DNA from 4 places in the Rhizobium sp. BK212 genome. Region 4 is predicted to be linked to each of the others. Evidence: predicted binding sites of a transcription regulator. Region 4 holds the regulator's gene; each other region holds the start of a gene.
The links. Region 4 encodes PhoB, which activates phosphate uptake and scavenging genes when phosphate is short. Its sites were predicted from a motif close to TGTCATNNANCTGTCAT; they were not measured.
Positions count from the first base shown of each region.

Region 1: a site for PhoB is predicted at 3,127-3,143, ahead of FHT79_RS26500 (DUF2794 domain-containing protein). Genes of this name have one in related genera too.
Region 2: a site for PhoB is predicted at 4,988-5,004, ahead of FHT79_RS21990 (DUF465 domain-containing protein). Genes of this name have one in related genera too.
Region 3: a site for PhoB is predicted at 1,614-1,630, ahead of FHT79_RS04165 (acid phosphatase). Genes of this name have one in related genera too.

Region 1 covers NZ_JACIFS010000010.1:124,296-131,541, forward strand. The annotation lists gene FHT79_RS26485 (ABC transporter permease) at 1-1,122, shown strand, start outside; gene FHT79_RS26490 (Bax inhibitor-1/YccA family protein) at 1,303-2,031, shown strand; gene FHT79_RS26495 (GNAT family N-acetyltransferase) at 2,139-2,696, shown strand; gene FHT79_RS26500 (DUF2794 domain-containing protein) at 2,703-3,104, opposite strand; gene FHT79_RS26505 (thioredoxin family protein) at 3,488-4,228, opposite strand; gene acnA (aconitate hydratase AcnA) at 4,553-7,243, opposite strand.
Region 2 covers NZ_JACIFS010000007.1:126,766-134,011, forward strand. The annotation lists gene FHT79_RS21965 (chemotaxis protein) at 1-1,414, shown strand, start outside; gene FHT79_RS21970 (tetratricopeptide repeat protein) at 1,434-2,516, opposite strand; gene FHT79_RS21975 (thiamine phosphate synthase) at 2,527-3,180, opposite strand; gene FHT79_RS21980 (sulfite exporter TauE/SafE family protein) at 3,288-4,052, shown strand; gene FHT79_RS21985 (metalloregulator ArsR/SmtB family transcription factor) at 4,174-4,434, shown strand; gene FHT79_RS21990 (DUF465 domain-containing protein) at 4,709-4,882, opposite strand; gene FHT79_RS21995 (YdcH family protein) at 5,111-5,314, shown strand; gene purE (5-(carboxyamino)imidazole ribonucleotide mutase) at 5,333-5,827, shown strand; gene FHT79_RS22005 (5-(carboxyamino)imidazole ribonucleotide synthase) at 5,824-6,885, shown strand; gene ykgO (type B 50S ribosomal protein L36) at 7,065-7,190, shown strand.
Region 3 covers NZ_JACIFS010000001.1:866,409-873,654, reverse strand. The annotation lists gene FHT79_RS04175 (plasmid stabilization protein) at 1-145, opposite strand, end outside; gene FHT79_RS04170 (cytochrome c peroxidase) at 272-1,561, opposite strand; gene FHT79_RS04165 (acid phosphatase) at 1,759-3,303, shown strand; gene FHT79_RS04160 (IclR family transcriptional regulator) at 3,400-4,158, opposite strand; gene FHT79_RS04155 (3-oxoacid CoA-transferase subunit A) at 4,419-5,126, shown strand; gene FHT79_RS04150 (3-oxoacid CoA-transferase subunit B) at 5,123-5,812, shown strand; gene pcaF (3-oxoadipyl-CoA thiolase) at 5,822-7,027, shown strand; gene FHT79_RS04140 (N-acetyltransferase) at 7,114-7,246, shown strand, end outside.
Region 4 covers NZ_JACIFS010000004.1:459,700-466,945, reverse strand. The annotation lists gene FHT79_RS16960 (aspartate aminotransferase family protein) at 1-845, opposite strand, end outside; gene FHT79_RS16955 (GcrA family cell cycle regulator) at 1,269-1,802, shown strand; gene phoB (phosphate regulon transcriptional regulator PhoB) at 2,062-2,745, opposite strand; gene phoU (phosphate signaling complex protein PhoU) at 2,893-3,606, opposite strand; gene pstB (phosphate ABC transporter ATP-binding protein PstB) at 3,651-4,466, opposite strand; gene pstA (phosphate ABC transporter permease PstA) at 4,482-5,801, opposite strand; gene pstC (phosphate ABC transporter permease subunit PstC) at 5,798-7,246, opposite strand, start outside.

The DNA.
Region 1 (7,246 bases), on a different contig from region 4:
CACCGCCCCGGCGCACTGACGCCCTCGGTCGTGCTGTCGCTTGGCCTCGGACTGGCATTGCTGGTGACGCTGACCTTGATCGACGGCAACCTGCGCCAGCAGCTGACCGGCCGCATGAACGAGGGCGCACCGAACTTTTTCTTCGTCGATATCCAGAGCGCCGAGGTCGGCGCATTCCGCGATCTCGTCCAGGCGCAGGCGCCGCAGGGCAAGCTCGTCGAAGTGCCGATGTTGCGCGGCCGGATCGTCGCCTTCAACGGCGAGGACGTCAGCAAACTGACCGTGCCGGCGGCCGGCCGCTGGGTGCTGAACGGCGATCGCGGCATCACCTATGCCGAGACCCTGCCGGAGAACGCCGCCCTCACCGAAGGCAGCTGGTGGGACAAGGATTACAGCGGCGAGCCGCTCGTTTCCTTCTCCTCGGAAGAGGCGCATGAGCTCGGCCTGAAGATCGGCGATACCGTCACCGTCAACGTGCTCGGCCGCAACATCACGGCGAAGATCGCCAATCTGCGCCGCGTCGAATGGGAATCGCTGTCGATCAATTTCGTCATGGTCTTCTCGCCGAACACATTTCGCGGCGCTCCGCATGCCTGGCTGGCGACGCTGACGGATCCCTCGTCGACGCCCGCCGAAGATGCGGCAATCCTGAAATCAGTCACCAACACCTATCCGACGATCACCAGCGTGCGGGTCAAGGACGCGATCGATATCGTCAACCAGCTGGTCGCGCAGCTGGCGACCGCGATCCGCGCCGCCGCCTCTGTCGCCCTCATCGCCTCGATCCTCGTCCTTGCCGGGGCGCTTGCTGCCGGAAACCGGGCGCGCACCCACGACGCGGTGGTGCTGAAGACGCTCGGCGCCACGCGCGCCATGCTGATCCGCGCCTTCAGCTACGAATATCTGATCCTTGGGCTTGCGACCGCGATCTTCGCGCTGATCGCCGGCAGCGTCGCCGCCTGGTTCATCGTCGCCCGCATCATGCGTCTGCCGTCAACCTTTCTGCCCGACGTGGCGGGGTTGACGCTTGTGACCGCGCTCGTCCTCACCGTCGGCATCGGCCTGATCGGCACTTGGCGCATACTTGGGCAAAAGGCGGCCCCCGTTTTGCGCGAGCTTTGACCGGGCAGCGGCACTCAAACCCTTCACCTTACGGCGATTTAACCGGCCGAGCCTCTGCAAGCCTCTTGTTTGCAATGGGCGAAAGCCTCATATTATCCGCAGGCATGCTGGAGCTCCGCAGCGGCGCCCGGGTCGAAAACCCCGACACCGTATTTCCATCGGAGCTTGTAAGAGGAAACTATGGCTGATCTCCGTAACTATCAAAGCCGCGCTCAGACCGGCGAGATGATTGATCAAGGCCTGCGCGCTTATATGCTCAAGGTCTACAACCTGATGGCGCTGGGTCTGGCGATCACCGGTGTGGCCGCATATCTGTCGTTCCAATTCGCCTTCGCCAATGGCGAGCTGACCGCTTTCGGTCAGGCGATCTATGTGAGCCCCTTGAAGTGGGTGGTCATTCTGGCGCCGCTGGCTCTGGTGTTCTTCCTGAGCTTCCGGATTCATACCATGACGGTGGCCGCCGCCCAGACGACCTTTGCAGTCTACGCCGCGCTCGTCGGCCTGTCGCTCTCGTCGATCTTTCTGATCTACACCGGCCAGAGCGTCGTTCAGACCTTCTTCGTCACCGCCGCCTCCTTCGGCGCGCTGTCGCTTTACGGCTACACGACGAAGCGTGACCTGTCGGCGATGGGCTCGTTCTTGATCATGGGTCTGTTCGGCCTGATCATCGCTTCGCTTGTTAACATCTTCCTGGCTTCGTCGGCTGTGCAGTTCGCGATCTCCGTGCTCGGCGTTCTGATCTTCGCAGGCCTCACCGCCTACGATACGCAGCGGATCAAGGAACTGTACCTGGAAGCCGATGACGTTGCCGTGGCCGGCCGCAAGGCGATCATGGGTGCGCTGACGCTCTATCTCGACTTCATCAACCTCTTCATGTTCCTGCTGCAGTTCATGGGCAACCGTAAATAAGCAGGGCAGACAGAGATCGAAAAGGCGGCTTCGGCCGCCTTTTTTGTTGCGCAGGCTTTCGCGGAGTGGTCTTAGGAAACCTTACTTTTCCCGATGGATGCCGCCGAATGTCATTCCGCCTGCGCGATGCCTCCCAAGCCGATATCCCCGCCATTGCCGATATCTATCGCGAATCCGTCCTCAACGGCGTCGCGAGCTACGAGATCGTGCCGCCTTCCGAGGCCGAGATGGCGCTGCGTTTTTCAACGATCGTCAGCCAGCAATATCCCTATATCGCGGCCATCGGCACGGACGGAACCCTGCTCGGCTACGCCTATGCTTCGGCCTTTCGCACGCGTCCGGCCTATCGCTGGATGGTCGAGGACTCCATCTACCTCGCGCCTGAGGCCCGCGCCCGGGGCGTCGGCAAGGCGTTGCTTGCCGAGCTGATCGAGCGCTGCACCGGCCTCGGCTTTCGGCAGATGACTGCCGTCATCGGCGGCGCCAGCCCCGCCTCTATCGCGCTTCACCGGAAGGCCGGCTTCGAGGAGATCGGTCTGATGCGGGGCACCGGCTACAAGCACGGCCGCTGGCTGGATACGATGTTGATGCAGCGCAGCCTCGGCGAGGGGATGGCGACCGATCCGGATCCGTCCGCCTATCCCGGCACGCTGTTTACCGGTTGATGCGGCTTATTTGTCGACGAGCTTCAGGGCCTTGTCGAACACCTTCAGCACCTGGTTCAGCTCGTGACCGCGCTTCAGGATCGTGCCGTGGACGTTGATGACGGAATAGGCGCCCTGCTTGGCGGCGAGCTTCGGGTTTTTCTCGATGCGGAAGAGCGGCATTTCGCCGGAACGCTTGAAGACGGAAAAGACCGCCCTGTCCTTCAGGTGATCAATGGCGTAGTCGCGCCATTCACCGTCGCCGACCATGCGGCCGTAAATCCAGAGGATCGCGTCCAGTTCGCGCCGGTGGAAGGTCACCGGAAGCGGGTCCTTGCTTTGCTTGTATTCCCTGAGATCGACGACGACTGAGGAACTATTGTCGACGGAGCGGCTTTCGCCGTGTCGCAAATCCGGCTGATCTGTCATCAGTCTCCCAAGGCCTCCGCATGTGACAGGAGAGTGACAGTTTGCCCGAGCCGCCGCAAATTGCAAGAGCGCCAGCCGTCACATTCGGCCGCACCACAGCGCCGCGCGTCTCTCGGGCAAAGACGCTGCAGCACTTTGAATCTGCGCATCATGCCTTCTAAAAGTTGGGTCCGAATTCGGAAAGCATGATGCCCTGGATAGGCTCACGCTTTCTCCGCAGCGCCGCATTTCAGTCAAAACAGCGCCTCATTTGCAGGAGATTTATGAATTCCAGTTTGGCGCCAGCGCGCCAAAGGGCCCGGCGGAGCGTATCGACCTTAACCCCAGCCCCGAATACGCTCGGCCGGGCCGCCCCAGCACTTCATCCACAACCGGATGAAATCTCAGATATTTTTGCCAGCCATGACAACGGTCGCGCCCAGGATCGCAGCCGGATCGCCGTCTGCGGTCGCCGATTGCAGCAGGATCGCGCAGCCCTCGAGCTGCGGCCGCTGCAACACGCTGGCCGGCAGCGTCAGACTGGTTGCCTTGCCGTCCCACATGCCGATGGTTTCGACATTGGTGACGCTGTGCAGGTAGGAAAGCTTCCGGCCGCTGTTCTCGCCCTTTTCGACGTCGATGGTCTTTTCCTTGTCGAAATAGACCATCACGACATTGGCCTTGCCCTGTCCCGCACCGATCTTGATCTCCAGCTCGTCGCCGCGCATCGCGGCGTTGATCGGAACGGTCAGCCCGTTGCCTTCGCTGCTGTAGGTGTCGATCTTGCTGTTGATACCGTTGAGATCGGCGCCGGCCAGATGGCCGCGTCCGTTGACGATCGCCTGCGGCGTGTAGACGTTGCTGCGGCCCATCGTTCTGGCATAGCCATATTGCCGTTCGGTGTTTTCCTTGGAGCTCAGCGTATCGGCCCAGCCGAGATAATTCCAGTAATCGACATGATAGGCGAGCGCGATGACATCGCCCTGATTCACCAGCGTGCGGAAAGCCGCATCAGCCGGAGGACAGGAGGAGCAGCCCTGCGCCGTGAAGAGTTCAACGACACCTTTCGGCGTGCCGTCTTCGGCCTGCAGCGGGCCTGACAGAACAACGCCAGCGATCAGCGGAATCAAAAAACGGGGGGACATTCACCTGCACCTCTTTTTCAGCGCCGACGGCGTGTTGGAACCGCAGGCCCTGACATATGAACGTACGAATAATCCTTCCGGGTCCAAACGAAAAGTCACGAACGGGTGAGACGGAGCTCCACCGGAACTTGCGAAAAACAAATCATCGTGAGCCCGTCCGAATACTGTCGCCACACAGAAAAGCCGCCGGAAACTGCTCTCCGGCGGCCATTATCAATCAAGTCTCCTAAATCCGGATGAATCTGAATCCGGATCTACATTAAAGAAGAAGAGCATGATGTCGTCCGAAAACCGCTCACGCTTTTCGGCATCATGCTCTGAAAATCAGGCAGCGAGATCGCGCAGAACCGTCTGCAGGATGCCGCCATTGTTGAGGTAGATCACCTCGTCGAGCGTATCGACGCGCGACAGCAGCGGAACCTCCTTCACGGTGCCGTCGCCATAGGTGATCTTGGCGATCTTCTTCTCGCGCGGCTTGATCTTTTCCAGACCTTCGATGGTGACGAGTTCATCACCCTTGAGGCCGAGGCTCTGCCAGGTCGTGCCCTCTTCGAAGACGAAGGGAATGATGCCCATGCCGACCAGGTTCGAGCGATGGATGCGCTCGAAGGACTGGGCGACCACCGCCTTGACGCCGAGCAGGTTGGTGCCCTTGGCAGCCCAGTCGCGCGAAGAGCCGTTGCCGTATTCGACGCCGGCGAAGATGACCAGCGGCACGCCTTCCTGCTTGTACTGCATCGCCGCGTCGTAGATCGAGGTTTCTTCCTTCGACGGATAGTGGATGGTGTAACCGCCTTCCTTGCCGTTCGGGCCGAGCATGTGGTTGCGGATGCGGATATTGGCAAAGGTGCCGCGCATCATCACTTCATGGTTGCCGCGGCGCGTGCCGTACTGGTTGAAGTCGGCAACGGCGACGTCGTGACCGAGCAGGTAGGCGCCGGCCGGCGATGCCGCCTTGATCGAACCGGCCGGCGAGATGTGGTCGGTGGTGATCTTGTCGCCGAACAGGCCAAGAACGCGGGCGCCCTTGATGTCGGAAACGCCGGTGCCCTTCTTGCCCATGCCGACGAAGTAAGGCGGGTTCTGGACATAGGTCGAATTGTCGTCCCAGGCATAGGTCTGGCCCGGCGGAACCTGGACGGCTTGCCAGTTGACGTCGCCCTTGAAGACGTCGGCATATTTGCTTTCGTAGAGTTCGCGCGTCACGTATTTCAGGATGAACTCCTGGACCTCCTTCGAGGTCGGCCAGATGTCCTTCAGGTAAACGGGATTACCGTTCTGGTCCTCGCCGATCGGCTCCTTGGTCAGATCCTTCTGCACCGTACCGGCCAGCGCATAGGCGACGACGAGCGGCGGAGAGGCCAGATAATTCGCCTGTACGTCGGGCGAGATACGGCCTTCGAAGTTGCGGTTGCCGGAGAGAACGCCGGAAACGATGAGGCCCTTGTCGTTGATCGTCTTCGAGATCGGCGCCGGCAGCGGACCGGAATTGCCGATGCAGGTGGTGCAGCCGAAGCCGACGAGGTTAAAGCCGAGCTTGTCGAGGTCGGCCTGCAGGCCCGACTTGGCGAGATATTCGCCGACGACCTGGCTTCCCGGTGCCAACGAGGTCTTCACCCACGGCTTCGTCTTCAGGCCCTTGGCAACAGCGTTGCGGGCAAGCAGGCCGGCAGCGATCAGGACCGACGGATTGGAGGTGTTGGTGCAGGAGGTGATGGCAGCGATCGCCACGTCGCCATGGCCGAGATCGAAATCCGTGCCTTCGACGGCATAGCGGTTCGAAAGCTGACCGGGCTTCTTGTAGTCCGTGTCCATCGAGCCGGCGAAACCGGAAGCGATGTTCTCCAGCGAAATGCGGCCTTCCGGACGCTTCGGGCCGGCCATCGATGGCACGACGTCACCGAGATCGAGTTCCAGCGTGTCGGTGAAGACGAGCTCGGAGCCATCGCCCTCACGCCACATGCCCTGCGCCTTCGAATAGGCTTCGACGAGCGCGATACGGTCCTTGGTGCGGCCGGACATGTTGAGATAGTTGATCGTTTCGCCGTCGACCGGGAAGAAGCCGCAGGTGGCGCCGTATTCCGGGCCCATATTGCCGATCGTCGCACGGTCGGCGAGCGGCATGTTGTCCATGCCGGGGCCGAAGAATTCGACGAACTTCGAAACGACGCCCTTCTTGCGCAGCATCTGCACGACGGTGAGAACGAGGTCGGTCGCGGTGACGCCTTCCTTGAGCTTGCCGGTCAGCTTGAAGCCGATGACCTCAGGCAGCAGCATCGAGACCGGCTGGCCGAGCATCGCCGCTTCCGCTTCGATACCGCCAACACCCCAGCCGAGAACGCCGAGACCGTTGATCATCGTCGTATGGCTGTCTGTGCCGACGCAAGTATCGGGATAGGCGATCGTCTCGCCGTCCTCTTCCTTGGTCCAGACGGTCTGACCGAGATATTCGAGATTGACCTGATGACAGATACCGGTGCCGGGAGGCACGACGCGGAAGTTCTTGAAGGCCTGCTGGCCCCACTTCAGGAAGCGGTAGCGCTCGCCGTTGCGCTGGTATTCCAGCTCGACGTTACGGGCGAAAGCCTGCGGCGTGCCGAATTCGTCGACGATGACGGAGTGGTCGATGACGAGATCGACGGGAACGAGCGGGTTGATCTTCTCGGGATCGCCGCCGAGCGACACCATCGCGTCGCGCATCGCGGCAAGATCGACGACGGCGGGAACACCGGTGAAGTCCTGCATCAGCACGCGCGCCGGGCGATAGGCGATTTCGTTTTCGACCGCACCCTTGTTGTTCAGCCATTCGGCGACGGCCAGGATGTGCTGCTTGGTGACCGACTGGCCGTCTTCGAAGCGCAGCAGGTTTTCGAGCAGCACTTTCATCGAATAGGGAAGCTTCGACACGCCGGCCAGACCGTTTGCCTCAGCCTTGGGCAGGCTGTAATAGACATAGTCCTTCCCGTTCACGGAAAGCGTGGAACGACAATTGAAACTGTCAAGAGATTTAGACACGAG
Region 2 (7,246 bases), on a different contig from region 4:
GCAGGAGACGATGCGTTATCTCAGAACCTTCGCCGTGACCGTGAAGATCACCGGTGCCGGCCTTGCCGAATTCGCCGGCTTCGCCCAGGAGATCCTCGAACGCATCTATTCCGGCACCGACGAAGTCAACCGTTTCGCCACGCATCTCGATAGCCTCGACAAGGAGGTCAAGCTCGCCGCCTCCTTTGGCGCCAGCGTTTCCAAGGGTTATGCCGAGACCGTTCCGGCCGTCGCCGCAGCCCTGCGCGATGATGCCGCCAAGATCGCCGCACACCGCAAGGATCTCGGCGTCATCGCCCGCGAGGTCGGCGCGATTGCCCGCGATGTCCAGAGCAAGGTCGGCTCGACGCTGTCTGCCCTGCAGATCGGCGACATCACCCGCCAGCGCATCGAGCATGTGCAGGCCACCTTTTCGTCGCTCGACGATTTTTTTGCCGGCGAGGATGGTGCAAGGCTCGACGCCGGCGCCCGCCAGCGTCTTCAGAACGTCATTCACCATCTAACCGCAGCGCAGATGCGTGACATGTGCGCCAATTTCCAGCGGGATTCAGAGAATGTCGTCAAGACGATCGCGAGTTTCGGACACGACATGCGGGAGATCCTCAAGCTTCGCGATCAGATGAGCGGGCAGAGCGGCGAAGCCGGCGGCAACTTCATGCGCGCGCTCGAATCCAGCGTTTCGGCCGCTCACGAAATCGTCAAGCAGGTCGATACGGCAAGCCGCCAGGCCGACCAGGTGAGCCAGTCGACGATCGGCACGGCCGCCAAGCTCTCCGAAGCCATCGCAAATATCCGCGCCGTCAAGACCGACATCCATTATATGGCCTTGAATACCAACCTGCGCTGCAGCCGTCTCGGCGAGGAAGGCAAGTCGATCAACGTCGTCACCGCCGAGCTGCGCATCTTCGCCGGCAAGCTTGACGATTCCGCCGACGCCATCGTCAACGGCCTGCCGGCGCTCGAAGCCGCAGCCGGACGCGTCGCCCCCGCTGCCGGCGCCGGGGCCGGCAACCTCGGGGAGAGCCTGACGTCAGCCGTCGGCAACATCCGCTCCGCAGCCAACGTTATGGAAAATGAGCTGAAAGTGCTCGCCGAGAACGGCCGCGAGGTCGCCACCAAGATCAGCCTGCTGATCGGCAAGCTCGATTTCCAGCATGATCTCGGCGAAGTCCTTGGCCGCTGCGCCGATCTGCTCGAAGGCATCGCCGGCAGCGATATCGAAGATATCTCGGATCTCGCCGAGACGATCGCGCCGCTCGACCGCACGATCTTCAAGCACTACACGATGGTCCACGAGCGCAGCATTCATCGCGACATCATCCCGGCGACCGCGGACAGCGCTCCCGCCCCCGCCCCCACCGAGATCACCAAAGCCGAAAACGACGAAGATCTGTTCGCCGACGCGCTTTTTTAAAGCGCGTTGCGTCGGGCCGCTATCGCCGCCGGAACTTGTTGGCGGCCTCGATCGCCGCCTTCTGCTGATCGTCCTCGATACCGAGATAGAAATCCTCAAGCGACGGATCGGCAAGCCCGGCACGCCGAGACAGCACGTACCACTTCGCTGCCTCGATCGGATCGGGCGGCGTGCCGATGGCGTTGATGTAGAGGTGGGCGAGCTTGTTCTGCGCCACGACATTGCCGCCATTGGCGGCAAGTTTCAGCCATTCGAAACCCTTGACGTAATCCTTCGGTCCGCCGACGCCATTGACGAGCCAGATGCCGAGGTCGAGCTGGGCGGTGTCGAAGCCGGCGCGCGCCGCCCGCGCCATCCACTCGCGGGCGAGCTGCTTCTTTTCCTCCGGCAGGTCCTTCAGCGTCGCGTAGATCTGCGCCACCGCATATTGCGAATCGGCAATGCCCTGCTCGGCCGATTTCTCGTAGAACGGCAGCGCAAGCTTCAGCCCCTTCTCGCCGGGATTGTCGGCGATGAGAAGCTGCGCCCAGTTGAACTCCGCTGAAGGATTGCCCGCCTCGGCCGCCTTGCGCATGTAGTCGTCGGCCTTGACCTTGTCACGCGGCACGCCCTGGCCTTCCATCAGGATCAGCGCATATTTGAACATGGCTGCCGCATCGCCGCCTTCGGCCGCCTTGCCATACCAGAAGGCGGCATTCTTCACGTCCTTCTTGACGCCGAGGCCCTGCGAGAGGATTTCGCCGATCAGCGTTTGCGCCGCCGGATCGCCGAGCTGGGCGCGCGGCAGCGCCTTGTCCATTGCCGTCAGGTAATACCCGCGCTGGAAGGCGCCGTAAGCCTCGTCGATCGGCCCCTTGTAATCCTTTTCCGGCGGCAGGTCCGGCAGCTTCGCGCCCATACGGTCGAACACGCCAACACCATCGGAGGGCTTGACATCCGGGCCAGTGGGCCGGTCGGTGCGGAAGGTCGAAGACGGCGCCGTGCCCGGCTGGCTGATGACGCTATCCGGCGCCTGCGCCAAAGCGAGATCCGGCCCGGCAGCAACCAAGGCCGCCACGCTGGCAAGGGCAAATTTCAAAAGGCGGACGGGCGGGATCGGCATGAGCGCGATTTCAATCCTCAAACCGTGGCGCTTTTTCGTCAAGCAACGCGTTGATTTCGGCGACGATCGACGGCGCCCGGCCGGGCTCGCCGAAGACCGCCAGCCGCAGCGCCACGAACTCCGCTCCGGTCTCGGCAACGGCAAGCGCCGAGGCCGGATCGGTGCCGCCCATGACGATACAGGGAATCTCGATCATCGAGGCCCACCATTCGCCGAGCGCAAGGTTCTTCGGATGGGCCTCCGGCTTGATGTCGCCGTCGAGCTTGCCAAAAAAGATATAGTCCGGCCTGACTTCGCCGATCTCCAGCGCGTGGTGGCGGTCAGCCGCGTTGCCGCCGCCGATGATCAGCTTCGGCGCGTGTTTGTCGATCGCTTCCGAAAGCGCCTCCGCATTGCCGGAAAGATGCAGGCCATCGGCCTTCGCCCGGCCTGCGACGCGGCTGTCGCCTGAAATCAGCGCAGCCGCTCCGGCATCCTGGATCAGCGGCACCAGCTTTTCGGCATGTTTCTGGAAGGCGCCGTCGTCGAGCCCGTATTGCGGCACGATCACCGAAGCGACGTCGCCGCCCTTCAGCGCGTCGGCGACGATCTTTGCCTGTTCATCGGCATCGGCAATATCAGGTGCGATGAGCACAAGGCGGCAGCGGTTTTCCGGTTCGGTCATGAGGTCTTTCCGTTTCCGGCGAATTCCCCTTCGAAATGAGGGATCCGCACTCGTTTTGTGTGAGTAGTTCCGTTAGACGAGGCTTGCAAGAGGAGGACGTCGAAAGCATGCCGCAGGATTTGTCATTCTACTACGCCGCCGTGCCCGCGGTTCTGCTGGTGGGCCTCGCAAAGGGCGGCATGGGCGACGCTTTGTCGCTGATCGGCTTGCCTTTCCTCGCCCTCGTCGTCTCGCCGGTCGAAGCGGCGGCGATCCTGTTGCCGATCCTGGTCTTCATGGACATGATCTCGCTCGTCATCTGGCGCAAGCATGGCGACTGGGCGACGCTGAAGATCATGCTGCCGGGCGCAGTCTTCGGCATCGCGCTCGGCTGGGCGACCTCGGCACTCGTTCCGGGCAGCATGCTGCGCATTGTCATCGGCGCGGTGACCATCCTCTTCTGCCTGCGCTATTTTTGGAATAATTTCGGCCCGGGCGCCGGCAAGGTGATCCCGCCGCGCGGCCAGCGGCCGGTGGCCGCCAGCCTCTGGGGTACATTTTCCGGCTACGGCAGCTTCGTCGCCCATGCCGGCGGCGCGCCCTTCCAGATCTATGCCCTGCCGCTCAAATTGCAGCCACGCGAATATACCGGCACCAGTGTGCGCTTCTTTGCGATCCTCAACGCCATCAAGCTGATCCCCTATTTCGCGCTCGGCCAACTCGACACCCAGAACCTTGCGACCTCCGCGACGCTCCTGCCCTTTGCCCCGCTCGCCACCTTTGCCGGCGCATGGTGCGTGCGCCGCATGAGGCCACAGATCTTCTATCCCTTCATGTATGCGATGGCGCTGATCGCTGCCTTCCTGATCGTGCGCGATGGCCTTGGTTGGTGAAACCCTGAAGCGCCGCGCTTCTTTTGAGACGCGCGAGGAACGCTGCAGCACTTTGAATTGCCGCACGCTGCAATGCACAATTTCCTTGCTGGAGCGCCCGGTTTGACGTAGCGTTCCCGCCATGTCGAACACGGACCCTTTCTCTGCGATTGCCGATCCGAACCGGCGGTTTCTGCTGGAGGAACTGCGCCGCGCACCACGGACGGTCAATGAACTCGCCGAGGGTCTGCCGATCAGCCGCCCCGCCGTTTCGCAACACCTGAAAGCGCTGTTGGACAGCAATCTTGTTTCGGTGACATCCGAAGGCACGAAGCGCATCTACGCGGTCAACAACCGCGGCTTCGACACGCTCAATTTATGGCTTGATCAATTCTGGGCCTGATGCACGTCACGCGTCTCTGAAGACGTTTTATCACTTTGAATCGCATAATTTTATCCCGAGCAGTTCCGCTTCAGGGTAAAATTATGCCGGCCGGAAACTCGATGCGGATCATCAGACCCTTTGAAGCTTGACGAACCAAAAGCGCCAGCCGCGATGCGGCGGGCATCGGACTGGCGCAAATCGAGTGTGTGATCACCGGTTCTTGCTGATTTTAGGCGGAATGGATGGATTTACCTCTTTGCGCAAGATGATCGTCCGGCGACCCTTGGGAAGATCAGTGGACGGATGACTTAAGACGCTGAATCTCGTCCTTGATGCGCAGCTTGCGGCGCTTGCACTCGGCAAGTTCCGTATCGGAAATAGAGGGAGATGTTCTGAGCGTGTGCAACTCCTCCTCGAGAGCAACATGCTTTTTCTGGAGTGACTCAAGATGAGCTTGAACAGTCATATGACCCTTCCTTCCTCTTACCCTCCCCGGCCATCATCGTCGGGGATCAAGGTGTCAACGGCGGGGACTGTGACATATTTTTGAAGGCTTGTCGAAGGCCAAAAGATGAAGACTGGATGGCAATTTCATGATCAAGACTAACTAGCCGTTACCTGTATTTGGTGATAGGAGCTTGCGGAAATCATCGGCAGATCGGACAAGGTCCGAGGACGATAACGGGGATTGCATATGGCCGATCAGGAACAGGCGGAAATCAGGCTCACAGTGGCGCGTCTGCGTCAGGAGCATGAGGATTTCGACGCCGCGATCAACGCCATGATCCAGACCGGATGCGATGCTCTGCGGATCCAGCGTATGAAAAAGAAGAAGCTCGTCATCAAGGACAGGCTCTCCAAGCTGGAAGATCAGATCATCCCTGACATCATCGCCTGAGAGGGAATAGCAGCAACGATGACAGACAGACCGCCCGTCGCCATCATCATGGGCAGCCAGTCCGACTGGGAGACCATGAAGAACGCCGCCGACACGCTGGAGGCGCTTGAGATCCCTTACGATGCGCGCATCATTTCGGCGCACCGCACACCCGACCGGCTGGTCAATTTCGCCAAGGGAGCGCGGGCTGAGGGCTTCAAGGTCATCATCGCCGGCGCCGGCGGCGCTGCCCACCTGCCGGGTATGGCCGCATCGATGACGCCGCTGCCGGTCTTCGGCGTGCCGGTCCAGTCAAAGACCATGTCCGGCCAGGACAGCCTTCTTTCCATCGTGCAGATGCCGGCCGGCATTCCGGTGGGCACGCTCGCCATCGGCAAGGCCGGCGCGGTCAATGCCGCCCTTCTCGCCGCCGCCGTCCTTGCCCTTTCCGACGAAGAAATCGCCGACCGGCTCGACGAATGGCGCGAGCGCCAGAGTGCTGCCGTCGCCGAATACCCGATGGACGACCTATGACGGCAAGAACGATCGGCATTATCGGCGGCGGCCAGCTTGGCCGCATGCTGGCCATTGCCGCCGCCAGATTGAATTTTCGCACGGTCATCCTCGAGCCGCAGGCGGACTGCCCGGCCGCCCAGCTCGCCAACCGGCAGATTACCGCCGCCTATGACGATCCGGCGGCACTCGCCGAACTCGCTGATATCTGCGATGTCGTCACCTACGAATTCGAGAACGTGCCCGTCGCAGCTGCCGAGACGCTCTCGGCGAGCGTGTCCGTCTATCCGCCGCCGAAGGCACTGGAAGCCGCCCAGGACCGCCTCGTCGAAAAGCGCTTTCTCAATGGCTGCGGCATATCGACCGCCCGCTTCCATGCGGTCGACAGCCAGGCCGATCTCGAGATGGCACTGAAGGATTTCGGCGGTCAGGGCGTGCTGAAGACGCGCCGTCTCGGTTATGACGGCAAGGGCCAGATGGTTTTCCGCTCCGTCGCCGACAGCGCAGATGGCGCCTATGCCGCGCTCGGCGGCGTGCCACTCATCCTCGAAAGTTTCGTCGCCTTCGAGCGCGAGGTCTCGATCATCGCCGCGCGGGCCACCGACGGCACGGTCGTCTGCTTCGATCCCGCCGAGAATGTCCACCGCAGCGGCATCCTTCACACCTCGACGGTTCCCGCTACGATCTCGCCAGCGACGGCGGATATTGCGCGCCGATCGGCCGAAAAGATCCTCGCCGCCTTGAACTATGTCGGCGTCATCGGCATCGAATTCTTCGTGCTGCCCGACGGTGGTCTGATCGCCAACGAGATGGCGCCGCGTGTCCACAACTCCGGTCACTGGACGGAAGCCGCCTGCGTCGTCAGCCAGTTCGAGCAGCATATCCGCGCCGTCGCCGGCCTGCCTCTCGGCAATGGCGAGCGCCATTCCGACTGCGTCATGCAGAACCTGATCGGCGACGATATCCTTGCCGTTCCCGACTGGTTGCAGCGTCCCGATACGCTGGTTCATCTCTATGGCAAGACCGAGTGGCGCTCCGGCCGCAAGATGGGCCACGTCACCACCTTGACGCCGAAATAACCGGTTTCGGCTTGAGAAAACACCGCGACGCCTTGGGAAAAACACCTTCATGCGGTTGACATGGAAAAGGTGAAGAGGTATCTGCTCCCCCACCTAAAGAGCGCGCCCGATGGCGCGCTTTTGATTGTTAAAGATACGGGCGAATGTGAATTCCCCCATAGAGATCGCGGATCAGAAAAATGAAGATCAAGAATTCGCTCAAGTCGCTCAAGGCTCGTCACCGTGACAACCGTCTGGTTCGCCGCAAGGGCCGCATCTACATCATCAACAAGCTGAACCCGCGCTACAAGGCTCGTCAGGGCTGATTTCGCGCATCCGGATCGCCGCGCAGCGTGAGCTTGCGCCGGCGGATATATCCGGT
Region 3 (7,246 bases), on a different contig from region 4:
TGCGCGCCACCGGCTCGGTGGTCGCAAGTGCCGTACGCAGAATATCGCGTGCTTCGTCTTCCATTGATCGCCCATGCGTGGCGGCGCGAACGCGCAGCCGCTGCTTCAATCCATCATCGAGATTGCGGATCGTCATGCTGGCCATCATTGCCTCCATTCATCAATGACAGCATATAAATCATTGATTGCATATTCTCAAGCAACGGTCGCGAGATGCGTTTCCGTCCTTAGCCTAGCAAGTCCATAACAAGAGTGGTCCGCCGGCCCCGGGTCAATGCCCGATCGCATCAGATTGCAGATCGGCATCCGTCAGCGTTCCCAGGAAGGCGACGATGTCGTCGATCTCGAGGTCGGTGAGGGCAGGCGCATCGCCGGACTTCCGGCCGAAGGGTGGGTCCTGGTTGAGATTGTCCCAATAGGCTTGCGGCAGGTCGTCATATCTACGGACCGTGCCATCTGAATTTTTCGGATACCACCGGCCGGGATCGCTGTCGCGGGTCGCATAGAAGGAGACGACGTCGCGCAGCGAGTGGAAATAGCCGTTGTGGAAGAAGCTCTTCTTCAGAGCGACATTGCGCAGCGTCGGGGTGCGGAACAGGCCGCAATAGTCGCTGCGTCCGGCAAAGTCGGTGCGCTGAGGGCCGCAGAGGCCGAGATCGTGATAGTTCGGATCGCTATTGGCCGGGATTGCCATATTGCGGGGAGCGGCGAGTCCGAGGAAGCCGAAATCGGAAAATTGCGGCGGTTCGCCGTCATTGGCGGGCTCGCTCAGATGACAGCTCGAACAGTTGCCCTTGGCCGGATCCTCGAACAGCTGTCGCCCGTGCAATTCCTGCGCCGTCAGCGTCGCCTTGCCGGCGAGAAAGGCGTCGTAGCGGCTGGAATAGGGATAAAAATCCGGGCCACTCTGTTCGAAGGTGGCGAGCGCCTCGGCGGCGGCGTCGAAGGCGTCGTCGGGGTTGTCGAACACCGTCGCGCCGAAGGCCGCCTCGATGTCACCGGCATAGGCTGCCTTCTGCAGCTTTGCCACCACTTCGGCCGCATCCTTGTTTCCCATCTCGAAGGGCGAAAGCAACGGGATCTTTGCCTGATCGGCGCCGTGGTCGACACGGCCGTCCCAGGTCAGGCCGCCGGTCGGGCCATTGTCGACGCTTTCGTCGCCCTCGTCCTCGGAATCGTAATAATGCTCGGTGAAGGCGGGTACCGCCTGGAGGTAGCGCAGCGTCGGCACGGCGCGCAGCCCCGGCCGGTCCATATGCTGGCCGCCGATTTCGACCGGCGTCGCCGATGCCGGACCGAAGGCGTGAGCCGGATCATGGCAGGACGCGCAGGCCTGGAGCCCCGAGGCCGACAGCGAGGCATCCGAGAATATGTTGCGGCCGAGCGCGGTGAGCGTTTCGGCTCGGGCAAAGGCCTCGGCGCGCGACATCGGGCCGGGATGCAGGCCGGCCGTGGTCGCCGCGCTGCTTTGCCGCAGCGGAAGACTGGCAAGACAGAGCGCCACAGCACCCATGCTCACCGCCAGGCCGGACCGCACAAGCCAGATGGTCTTGATTGCCATGATAAGGATTCCAATAGCTTAAGACTGGTTTGCTCCATGATCGAACCTTGTTGCAACAAATTGATGACGGCTATCGCCTGCGGCATCACGCCAACCCCCGATGTCACAAAGTTGATAGACGGCCGGAATAGCGTTTGGACGCCCCCGAGCGTTCTCCGCTCCCTCTAGCCAACGCCCCCTAGCCATGAGGAACTGACGTGAAAAGACTGAAGACCCTCCATTCCATCTGTCTCGCCGGATCGGCCATCGTGCCGTTTGCGATCACAACGGCAGCCCATGCGGCGCCCGCCGGCTACGACAAGATCGACAATGTCGTCGTCATCTATGCCGAAAACCGCAGCTTCGATAATCTCTACGGCAGCTTTCCCGGCGTCGACGGGCTCTCGAACGCGACCGCCGATCACGCCCGCCAGCTCGACCGCGACGGCCAGTTGCTATCCGAACTGCCGCCCGCCTGGGGCGGCCTCACCGCCAAGGGTGTTACGCCTGCCGTCACCGAGGCGCAGTCGGCCCATCTTGCCAACGCCACCTTTGCGATCGACGATCCCAAGGGTTTTGCGCAGGCGCCTTCGGTCATCACCCGCGATCTCTGGCATCGCTTTTACCAGGAGCAGATGCAGATCGACGGCGGCAAGAACGACAAGTTCGTGGCCTGGGCCGATTCCGGCAGCCTCGTCATGGGGCACTACGACGGCTCCATCCTGCCGATGTGGCAGGTCGCCAAGAAATACGTCATTGCCGACAACTTCTTCCAGGGCGCTTTCGGCGGTTCCTTCCTCAATCACTTCGCACTCGTCTGCGCCTGCACGCCCTATTATCCCGACGCCGACAAGAGCCCGGCAAAGCCGACCATTGCCAAGGTCGATGCGGCCGGCACGTCGCTTGTTGTGGCGGAAAACGCCCCGAAGTCGGCGCTGGAGGGCGCCCCGAAATTCGTCTCCGACGGCACGCTGACCCCTGACTTCTATGCCGTCAACACCATGCAGCCGCCCTACCAGCCGAGCGCCAATCCGCCGGCCAAGGACGGCGATCCGGCCTATGCCGATCCCACCGCCGCAACGACGCTGCCGCCGCAGCATGAAATCACCATCGGCGACCTGCTGTCGCTGAAGGGTGTCAGCTGGGCATGGTATAGCGGCGCCTGGCAGGCAGCCCTCGACGGCAAGAACGCCACGCCGGTGCCGAACTTCCAGTTCCACCACCAGCCGTTCAACTATTTCGCCAATTTCGCGCCCGGCACGCCGGCGCGCGCCGAACATCTGAGGGATGGCGGTCTTGGCGGCGAAGCCTTCCTCAGGGATATCGACGATGGCAAGCTGCCCGCGGTCTCCTTCTACAAGCCGCAAGGCAACCTCAACGAACATGGCGGTTATGCCGACGTGTCGAGCGGCGACCAGCATCTTGCCGATATCGTCTCCCACCTCGAGAAGAGCCCGCAATGGGGCCATATGCTCGTCATCGTCACCTATGACGAGAATGGCGGCTTCTGGGATCACGTCGCGCCGCCGAAGGCCGATCGCTGGGGCCCGGGCAACCGCATTCCGGCCTTCATCATCTCGCCCTTCGCCAAGAGCGGCATGGTCGATCACACCCAGTACGACACGACCTCGATCATCCGCTTCATCACCGCGCGCTATGATTTGCCGGTGCTGCCCGGCATCCTCGCCCGCGACAAGGCGCTGCGCAACAATGATCGGCCGCCGATGGGCGACCTCACAGCCGCGCTCGACCTGACGCATTGACGATTGCGAGCGGCCCCTGTTCGGGGCCGCTCCATCTGTTTCTTTACGTATTCCGGACGCAAAACCGCTGCGGACTTTTGCTGGCACTGCTTGCCATCACCGCCGCAGTAATGGTCGCAATGCGGTCTGCGTTTCCTTCAGCAGCGGCAGATACCGCTCCTTCATCTCCGCGGCCGGCACGAGAGCGGCCGGCGCCCCGATATTGATCGCCGCGACGGTTTCGCCGCGGTCGTTGTCGATGGGCACGGCAATGGAGCAGAGACCGATCTCCAGCTCCTGATCGATGATGGCGTAACCCTCGGCGCGCACACGGCGGAATTCTGTGATGAGCTCCTCCGGATCGGTTCTGGTATTCACAGTGTTCTTCTTCAGCTCGCTGCGGGCAAGGATGGCGCGCGCTTCGCTCTCGGGGAGAGCCGCAAGCAGCACCCGGCCCATCGAGGCGCAGTAGGCGGGCAGGCGGCTTCCGGGAGTCAAATTGATCGACATGACGCGGCGCTGCGAGGCGCGGGCGACATAGACGATTTCGGTGCCGTCGAGCACCGAGGCCGAGGCACTCTGGCCGGCCTTTTCGGAGAGAAGATCGAGATGCGGTTGCAGCAGCGCCGGCAGCGGCGTCGCCGCGAGATAGGCATGGCCAAGCCGCAGGATCTTCGGTGTCAGGGTGAAGAACTTGCCGTCGTAATCGGCATAACCGAGTTCGGCGAGCGTCAGCAGCGAGCGGCGCACGGCGGCGCGATCGAGCGCCGTCAGTTTCGACGCCTCGGCAATGGAAAGCCGCTGCCGCGTCTCACCGAAGGCTTCGATGACTTTCAGGCCGCGGGCAAAACCGCTGACGAAATCCGTTTCGCGCATGGTGGGCTCCTGTCTTGGGGTTGCCTGTCGGACCGCGTTCTATCGTGCTTCGCCCTTCGCTTGCGCTTCGGGCATTCGTCGCTGCAATCGATTCGCTGGATCGATTGCTCGGGCTGCGCCCGACCACTCCTTATTGTGCGATATACGAACAAATGTCAAATATCGCACAAATTTCTTGCCGTCCGGCCCGCTGCGCTTTATCCCTGACGCTCGAAGGACGGGAACCAGTTCCCGATCGCATAGCCAAGGAGAGATCCCGCATGGACAAGACAGTCGGGAGCACGGCGGAAGCCGTCTCTGAGATCGGTGACGGCGCGACCGTCATGATCGGTGGTTTCGGTGGCTCGGGCGCGCCGATCGAGCTCATTCATGCCCTGATCGACAAGGGCTCGAAGAACCTGACCGTGATCAACAACAATGCCGGCAACGGGCGCATCGGCATCGCCGCGATGATCGATGCCGGCTTGGTCCGGAAAATGATCTGTTCCTTTCCCCGGTCGTCGGATCCGCGCGCCTTCACGGATAAATATCTAGCCGGCGAGATCGAGCTCGAGCTGGTGCCGCAGGGAACGCTTGCCGAGCGCATCCGCGCCGGCGGGGCGGGCATCCCTGCTTTCTATACGCCGACGGCTTACGGCACCGAACTGGCCAACGGCAAGGTCATCGCCGAGTTCGATGGCCGCCACTATGTGCAGGAGCGCTGGCTGAAGGCCGACTTTGCGATCGTGAAGGCTGAAATCGGCGATATCCAGGGCAACCTCACCTACAACAAGGCCGGCCGCAACTTCAATCCGCTGATGTGCATGGCGGCGGAAAAGACGATCGTCCAGGTCTCGTCGATCGTGCCGGCCGGCGGCATCGATCCCGAACACGTGGTGACACCCGGCATCTTCGTCGACCGCGTTGTCGCCGTTCCCAATCCCCAACAGGAAGAAGAGCTCATTCGAGCCGGAGTGGCCTACGTATGACCATCGACACTCGTGAAGACATCAAGCTTTCCAACGCGCAGATCGCCTGGCGCGCCGCGCAGGACATTGCCGACGGCGCCTATGTCAACCTCGGCATCGGCTTTCCCGAAATGGTCGCCCGATATCAGCCGCCCGGCCGTCAGGCGATCTTCCACACGGAAAACGGCATCCTGAATTTCGGCGAGCCGCCGGCCGCAGGCGAAGAGGACTGGGACCTGATCAATGCCGGCAAGAAGGCGGTGACGCTGAAGCCGGGTGCCGCCTTCTTCCATCATGCCGACAGCTTCGCCATGGTGCGCGGCGGCCACCTCGACGTCGCGATCCTCGGCGCCTATCAGGTGGCTCAGAGCGGTGACCTCGCCAACTGGCGGGTGGGCAGCAAAGGCGTGCCGGCCGTCGGCGGCGCCATGGACCTGGTGCACGGCGCCAAGCAAGTCTGTGTCATCACCGAACACGTCACCAAGACGGGCGAGCCGAAGCTGGTGGAGAAGTGCACCTTCCCGCTGACCGGCGTTGCCTGCATCACCCGCGTCTATACGAGCCACGCCGTCATCGACATCGTCAAGGGACGCTTCGTCCTGCGCGAAAAGCTGGCCGCGATGTCGCAAGAGGAATTGCAGGCGATGACCGGCGCGCCGCTGCACGTCGAAGGACCGGTTGGCGACCTCGTCGTCCCGCAACTCTGAGGAAAAGCCATGACCGAAGCCTTTATCTGCGACTATGTCAGAACGCCGATCGGCCGCTTCGCCGGTTCGCTATCCCAAGTGCGCGCCGACGATCTCGGCGCCATTCCGCTGAAAGCGCTGATGCAACGAAATGCCGCCGTCGATTGGGAAGCCGTCGATGATGTGATCTTCGGCTGCGCCAACCAGGCGGGCGAGGATAATCGCAATGTCGCGCGCATGTCGGCGCTACTGGCCGGCCTGCCGATCTCAGTTCCGGGCACGACGATCAACCGGCTTTGCGGCTCCGGCATGGACGCGGTGATCACCGCAGCGCGGGCCATCCGCTCCGGCGAGGCCGAGCTGATGGTCGCCGGCGGCGTCGAAAGCATGTCGCGCGCGCCCTTCGTCATGCCAAAGGCCGAGACGGCCTTTTCCCGGGCCGCCGAAATCCACGACACGACGATCGGCTGGCGCTTCGTCAATCCGCTGATGAAGAAGCAATATGGCGTCGATTCCATGCCGGAGACCGGTGAGAACGTTGCCGAGGACTATCATGTCAGCCGTGAGGACCAGGATGCCTTCGCGGTGCGAAGCCAGGCGAAGGCGGCGGCCGCCCAGGCGAACGGACGGCTGGCGAAGGAAATCACCCCGGTGATCATTCCGCAGCGTAAGGGGGATCCCGTCATCGTCGAAAAAGACGAACATCCGCGGGCGACGACGATCGAGACGCTGGCGAAACTCGCCACGCCTTTCAAGAAGGAGGGCGGCACGGTGACGGCCGGCAATGCCTCCGGCGTCAATGACGGGGCGGCGGCGCTGATCGTCGCTTCGGAAGCGGCGGCCCGGAAATATGGCCTGACGCCGATCGCCCGCATTCTCGGTGGTGCTGCCGCCGCCGTTCCGCCAAGGGTGATGGGTGTCGGGCCGATCCCGGCCTCACGCAAGCTGATGGCGCGGCTCGGCATGACCGCCGAACAGTTCGACGTGATCGAACTCAACGAGGCCTTCGCCAGCCAGGGGCTGGCAGTGTTGCGCGCGCTCGGCATTGCCGATGATGATGCGCGGGTGAACCGCAATGGCGGCGCGATTGCGCTCGGCCATCCGCTTGGCATGTCGGGTGCACGCATCACCGGCACGGCGGCGCTGGAGCTTCATGATACCGGCGGAAAATATTCGCTGTCGACCATGTGCATCGGCGTCGGGCAGGGCATCGCTATCGCGCTCGAAAGGGTTTGATGTCGCTCGAAAGGGAGGCGCTTCCGGCATTTGCCGGAGGCCGCCCACCCGTTGCAAGCCATATCAGGCTTCTGTAGACATCGGGCATGCTGATCCGCCCCGCAGATAAGAACGATCAAGACGCGATCTGGAGGATCATCGGTCCGACGATCCGCGCCGGCGAAACCTATGCGCTCGATCGTGATCTCTCTGAAGCCGATGCGCTCGCCTATTGGATGG
Region 4 (7,246 bases):
ATGGCGAGCGGATTGCCGCCATAGGTCGAGCCGTGCGTGCCGGCCTTCATGCCGGAGGCAGCCTCTGCAGTGGCAAGGCAGGCGCCGAGCGGGAAACCGCCGCCGATGCCCTTGGCGACCGCCATGATGTCGGGGGTGACGCCCGACCATTCATGGGCGAAGAGCTTGCCGGTACGCCCGACCCCGGTCTGGACCTCGTCGAGGATCAGCAGCAGGCCATTCTCGTCGCAGATCTGGCGAAGCGCCTTCATGAATTCGGGGGTGGCCGGACGCACGCCGCCCTCGCCCTGCACCGGCTCGATGAGAATTCCGGCCGTGGCATCGGTGATCGCGGCGCGCACCGCTTCGATGTCGCCGAACGCCACCTGATCGAAACCGGGCGCCTTGGGGCCGAAGCCCTCAAGATATTTCTCCTGGCCGCCGGCGGCGATCGTCGCCAGTGTCCGGCCGTGAAAGGCGCCTTCGAAGGTGATGATATGGAAGCGCTCGGGATGACCCTTGGAATACTGATAACGGCGCGCCGTCTTGATCGCGCATTCGAGCGCCTCGGCGCCCGAATTGGTGAAGAACACCTTGTCGGCAAAGGTGGCGTCGGTCAGCCGTTTGGCCAGACGCTCCTGGCCGGGGATCTCATAGATGTTGGAGAGATGCCAGACCTTGTCGGCCTGCTCCTTCAGCGCGCCGACCACATGCGGATTGCTGTGGCCGACCGAAGTGACGGCGACGCCGGCGCCGAAATCGAGATATCGCTCGCCGCTTTCGGTGATCAGCCACACGCCCTCGCCTCGCTCGAACCGCAACGGGGCACGAGAATAGGTGTCATAAAGCGGCGCGGCTTCAGCCATAGCGCGATCTCCCATCGATGTTATCAAGCTCCGGACTCCGGCTAAGAAAACCAGGCCCGAAAAATCAAAAATGCCGCCTTGCGGCGGCGACTGGCACTATTTCCTTTTCGCGCTGCAATGTCAACAAAACTGCGCCCTTAGCGCATGCAGCAAGCTTGTACAGCAGCATTATCCGTCCTCAACAGGCATTATTGCAGAAATGCCACGCCGGGGCAGCAAGTTGGGGAAAACTTGAAATTCGATTCATCCGGATTCATGCGACTCTTGTCACGGAGTCAGCCTCACACTAGGTTAAAGTTCAATTACTAGACTGCATGCGGCGGAACTAGTCACCAAAATTGATCAAGCGTTTCTTGTTTCGGAGCCTTCCGGGACAACGGTGAGGGATTCTGCCATCACCAACGCAAAAGGTGGAGACAGGGCATGAACTGGACAGACGAGCGGGTCGAGAAACTCAAGAAGCTCTGGGCCGAAGGACTGAGCGCCAGCCAGATCGCGGCACAACTTGGTGGCGTCAGCAGAAACGCGGTCATCGGCAAGGTGCATCGGCTGAGCCTTCCCGGCCGTGCCAAGGCCGGCGGTACCGCCAACGCCGCCCGAACGCCGAAACGCAATACTTCTGCGCCGCGCGCGCCGAACTACGCCTCACGGGTCGCCACTCGCACCGTTACCCGCCAGCAGGGCGCGACGATGCTGAAGGAAGAGATCGAGATCGAAACGATCGAGGAAATGGAATACGTGCCGAGAGGCAACGTGGTCGTTCCGATTTCCCGACGCCTCGGCCTGACGGAACTGACCGAACGCACCTGCAAGTGGCCGGTCGGCGATCCGCTGAAGGACGACTTCCACTTCTGCGGCTGCGAATCCCCCGACAATTCGCCCTATTGCAGCTATCACCAGAAGCTTGCCTACCAGCCGGTCAACGAACGCCGCCGGGCAGCAGCGCGGGCCAGCTGAGCGGGTAACATCGCCGCACATGAGAAACGGGCCGACTGGCCCGTTTTTTTGTAGTTATTGGTTCGCGCGGATGGCTGCCCCTCATCCGCCTGCCGGCACCTTCTCCCCGCTTGCAGGGCGAAGGGGATATGCCCGACCTCTCCGTTCCCCGCTGACCTCTCGCAGGGCACGTGCCCTCGCCCCGTTTTACGGGGAGAGGGTTAGGGTGAGGGGCAGACGCTAGCTCGAGCGACGTTGTCAGCAATCAGAATGGAGGCCCTCAGGCTTCCATCGAATAACCGGCGCCGCGGACGGTGCGGATGACGTCCTGCATGTTGGAGAAATTCAGCGCCTTGCGCAGGCGGCCGACATGGACGTCGACGGTGCGTTCGTCGACATAGATATCGTGGCCCCAGACACCGTCGAGAAGCTGCGAGCGGGAGAAGACCCGGCCCGGCGACGACATCAGGAATTCCAGCAGGCGGAATTCGGTTGGGCCGAGGCGGACTTCGCGGGTCTTGCGATGGACCCGGTGGGTTTCGCGGTCGAGTTCGATATCGCCGCATTTCAGCACCGTCGACAGCACCTCGGGACGGGCGCGGCGCAGCATCGCCTTGACGCGGGCGACGAGCTCGGGGGTCGAGAAGGGCTTGACGACATAATCGTCGGCCCCCGTCGAAAGCCCGCGGACGCGCTCGCTCTCTTCGCCGCGCGCCGTCAGCATGATGATCGGCAGGCGCTCGGTTTCCGGCCGCATGCGCAGGCGCCGGCAGAGTTCGATGCCGGAGACGCCAGGCAGCATCCAATCGAGGATGAGCAGATCGGGCGTGCGCTCCTGAAGCCGCATTTCGGCTTCGTCGCCACGAAGGATGGTATCGACCTCGAAGCCTTCCGCTTCGAGATTGTAGCGAAGAAGCACGCTCAGGGCTTCCTCGTCTTCAACAACTGCAACTCTCGGGATCATGCGTGTCGGTCTCCTCGCGCATGATCCTTGAACCGGGGATGGTTCAAGCAATGCACCCTGCGCAAATTCAGAATTGGCTGCGACCTCTTTGCGCGCCCCGGATGGGCGCGCACGCAAGCTTCTAGCCCGGCCGTCCGGCCCGGGCGGTTATTCGGTTACCGCGCCGACGGTGTTGGCGCTGTCATCTTTCGGACGATCGCCTTCCGGCTGCGCACCTGTCGCCATGTAAAAGATCGTCTCGGCGATGTTGGTGGCGTGGTCGCCGATGCGCTCGATGTTCTTGGCGCAGAAGAGAAGATGCGTGCAGCTGGTGATGTTGCGCGGATCTTCCATCATGTAGGTCAGGAGCTCGCGAAACAGCGAGGTGTACATCGCGTCGATCTCGTTGTCGCGTTCGCGGATCGCGTTCGCCTTGTCGGCGGAGCGATTGGTGTAGACGTCGAGCACTTCCTTGAGCTGGACGAGCGCCAGCTCGGAGAGATGCTCGAGACCGCGGGCGAGCTTGCGGGGAACGCCGGTGCTTTGGACGGCGATGACGCGTTTGGCGGTGTTCTTGCCGAGGTCGCCGACGCGTTCGAGATCGGCGGCGATGCGGATCGAACCCATGATTTCGCGCAGGTCCGCGGCCATCGGCTGACGGCGGGCGATGGTGACGATCGCCTTGTCGCCGATTTCGCGTTCGGCGTGATCGAGGATCACATCGTCGGAGATGACCTTCTGCGCCAGCGCGGTATCGCCGTTGACCAGCGCCCGCACGGCTTCGGCGACCATCTGCTCGGCCAGGCCGCCCATTTCGGAAATCCGCCTGGACAGGAACTTCAGATCATCATCATAGGCAGAATAAATATGTGTCGATGCCATGGGGCTTTATCCTCGAATAACGGAAAGGCTTGGTGACGCCAGGATCAGCCGAAGCGACCCATGATGTAGTCCTGGGTGCGCGGATCGTCGGGATTGGTGAACATCTTGTCGGTGTCGTTCTCCTCGACGAGATTGCCGAGGTGGAACATGGCGGTGCGCTGCGAGACGCGCGCGGCCTGCTGCATGGAGTGGGTGACGATGACGATCGTGTAGTTCTCGCGCAGCTCGTGGATCAGTTCCTCGACCTTGGCGGTGGCGATCGGGTCGAGCGCCGAGCAGGGCTCGTCCATCAGGATGACCTCAGGGCTGACGGCGACGGCACGGGCAATGCAGAGGCGCTGCTGCTGACCGCCGGACAGGCCGGTGCCGGATTCATGCACGCGGTCCTTGACCTCGTTCCAGAGGCCGGCGCGCTGCAGGCTGGTCTCGACGATCTGGTCGAGATCGGCCTTCGACTTGGCCAGGCCGTGGATGCGCGGGCCGTAGGAGACGTTTTCGTAGATCGTCTTCGGGAATGGGTTCGGCTTCTGGAAGACCATGCCGACGCGGGCGCGAAGTTCGACGACGTCGATATCCGGATCATAGATATCGTCGGTGTCGAGCGTGATCTTGCCGGTGACGCGGCAGCCGTCGATCGTGTCGTTCATGCGGTTGAGGCTCCGCAGGAAGGTCGACTTGCCGCAGCCGGACGGGCCGATCAGGGCGGTTACGGTGTTTTCGCGGATGTTCAGGTTCACATCGAAAAGCGCGCGCTTTTCGCCGTAGTAAACCGAGACATCCTTTCCGATCATCTTATACGGGACGTTGCTCATCTTGTGATCCAGCGCCTTTTCAACTGCAGCTTCCGTCAACATGTTCATGATGTTTAACTCCGTTTACCAGCGGCGCTCGAAGCGACGACGCAAGAGGATGGCGCCCATGTTCATGACGATCAGGAACAGGAGCAGGACGATGATGGCACCCGAAGTACGCTCGACGAAGGCACGTTCGGCCTCGTTGGCCCACATATAGACCTGTACGGGCAGAGCCGTCGAGGGATCGAGCGGCGTCGTCGGCGCGTTGGCGACGAAGGCGACCATGCCGATCAGGAGCAGCGGCGCGGTTTCGCCGAGCGCATGCGCCAGGCCGATGATCGTGCCGGTGAGGATGCCGGGCATGGCGAGCGGCAGAACGTGGTGGAACACCATCTGCATCTTCGAAGCGCCGAGGCCGAGGGCTGCGGCGCGGATCGACGGCGGCACGGCGCGAAGAGCGGCACGCGTGGCGATGATGATCGTCGGCAGGGTCATCAGCGTCAGCACCAGGCCGCCGACCAGCGATGCCGAGCGCGGCAGGCCGATGAAGTTGATGAAGACGGACAGACCGAGCAGACCGTAGACGATCGAGGGAACCGCGGCGAGGTTGTTGATGTTGACCTCGATCAGGTCCGTCAGCTTGTTCTTCGGTGCAAACTCCTCGAGATAGATCGAGGCGGCGACGCCGATCGGCAGCGACAGCACCAGCACGATCAGCATCAGGTAGAGCGAGCCGATGAGGGCGACGCCAAGGCCTGCGGCCTCCGGACGGCTGGAGTTGCCGTTGACGAAGAGGCCGGTGTTGAACTGCTTGTGAAGAGCGCCGCTCGCCTTCAGCTCGCTCATCCAGCCAACCTGCTTGTCGTTGACCTTGCGGTTCTTCTCATCGACCGAAAGATCGATCTGGCCCTTGTTGGCGCTGTCGACATTGGCGTCGGCAAGCACCGTGACATTGACCGTCTTGCCGATGATCGACGGGTCTGACATGACCATGTCGCGCAGCTGGATCGGGGCGCTCTTCGACAGCATGGCCGAGGCATCGCGCACATCAGGGCGGCTTGCGGCATTGATGTTCAGCTGCTTGACGATCGCGTCGCGCAGGAGAACCGGATAGTTGGCGGCGATCAGCACCGAAGGGTCGGTCGCACGCTTGTTGTTCGGGTCGATCGTCTTCTCCGAGAATTCGATCGGCAGGGTGATCGCCGTCTGCTGGAAGGCGGTGTAGCCCTTGCCGATCACCGTCCACAGCAGGATGAAGAGGAAGACGAGACCGAAGGTGATGGCGGCGATGCCATAGGCCTGGAACCGGCGCTCGGCGGCATAGCGGCGCTTGATGCCGATATCGCGGCGCGGTGGCGCCTTGGAAACGGTGACGCCGGCGGGAGAAACAATATCCGTCATTCGTACTGCTCCCGGTATTTGCGCACGATGTAGAGCGCATAGATGTTGAGGCAAAGCGTGATGCAGAACAGCGTGATGCCAAGGGCAAAGGCAACCAGGGTCTGCGGCGAGGTGAACTCGAGGTCGCCGGTCAGCTGGTTGACGATCTTGACGGTCACCGTCGTCATCGGCTCGAAGGGGTTGATCTGGATGCGGGCAGCAACACCGGCGGCCAGCACGACGATCATGGTTTCGCCGATGGCGCGCGAGGCGGTCATCAGCAATGCGCCGACGATGCCGGGAAGGGCTGCGGGCAAGACGACTTTCTTGATGGTTTCGGAGCGGGTGGCGCCAAGACCGAGCGAACCGTCACGCAGGGCCCGCGGCACGGCGGTGATGATGTCGTCCGACAGCGAGGAGACGTAGGGGATCAGCATGATGCCCATGACGATGCCGGCCGTCAGAACGCTCTGCGCCTGGATGAAATTCGAATAGCTGCCGGACAAAAGACCGCTGATCTGGGCGGAGAAATCGCGCAGGAACGGGCCGACGGTGACGAGCGCGAAGAAGCCGTAGACGATCGTCGGAATGCCGGCGAGCACTTCGAGAAGCGGCTTGGCGACCCCGCGCACCTTCGGCGAGGCGTATTCGGCCATGTAGATGGCGGCAAAGAGGCCGACCGGCACGGCGACCAGCATGGCGACCAGGCCGATGTAAACCGTGCCGAGCAGCAGCGGGATCAGGCCGAACTGACCGAAGGAGGAGCTGCCGGCGCCGGCAAAGCGCGGATCCCAGACGGTGCCGAAGAAGAAGTCGGCGGCGGGAACCACGGCAAAGAAGCGGGCGGCTTCCGACAGCATCGAAAGCACGATGCCGATCGTCGTCAGGATGGCGATCGAGGAGGCGAGCAGCAGGCCCCAGAGCATGACGCGCTCGACCCGGTTGCGGGCGCGGAAGCGCGGGGCGATGGAACGCAGCGCATAGAAGGCCCCAGCTACAGCCAGAATGAAGACGATCGCGGTCATGGCGAGGCGGCTCGTCATGCTCTTGGCGTTCAGCGTCTTGGCGGCATCGACCATGTAAGGCTGCGGCTGGCCGGCGAGCGGCACGCCCTTTTCGAGGAGCTTGGCCTGCAGGGCGGCCGGATCGTTGGCGACTGCCGCGGCTTCATCCGAAGTCAGCATCGTCAGGCCGCGGGCGACCGTCGCCACCATCGAATAACCAAGATCCTGCTCGACCGAGGCCTGAGCCTTGACGTCAGCAGGGAAGGCGCTGCGAACGGAGGACTGGATGATGCCGGGGCTGACGGAGAGCCAGACGCAGAGGACGATGAGGGCGGGAAGAACAGCCCAGATCGCGGCATAGGCGCCGTAATAGGCCGGCCGTGAATGCAATGCGGAGGATCTGCCTCCGGCAAGCGCCGTGGCCCGGCTTCGCGCGACCAGATAGGCGGCGGCACCGATCAC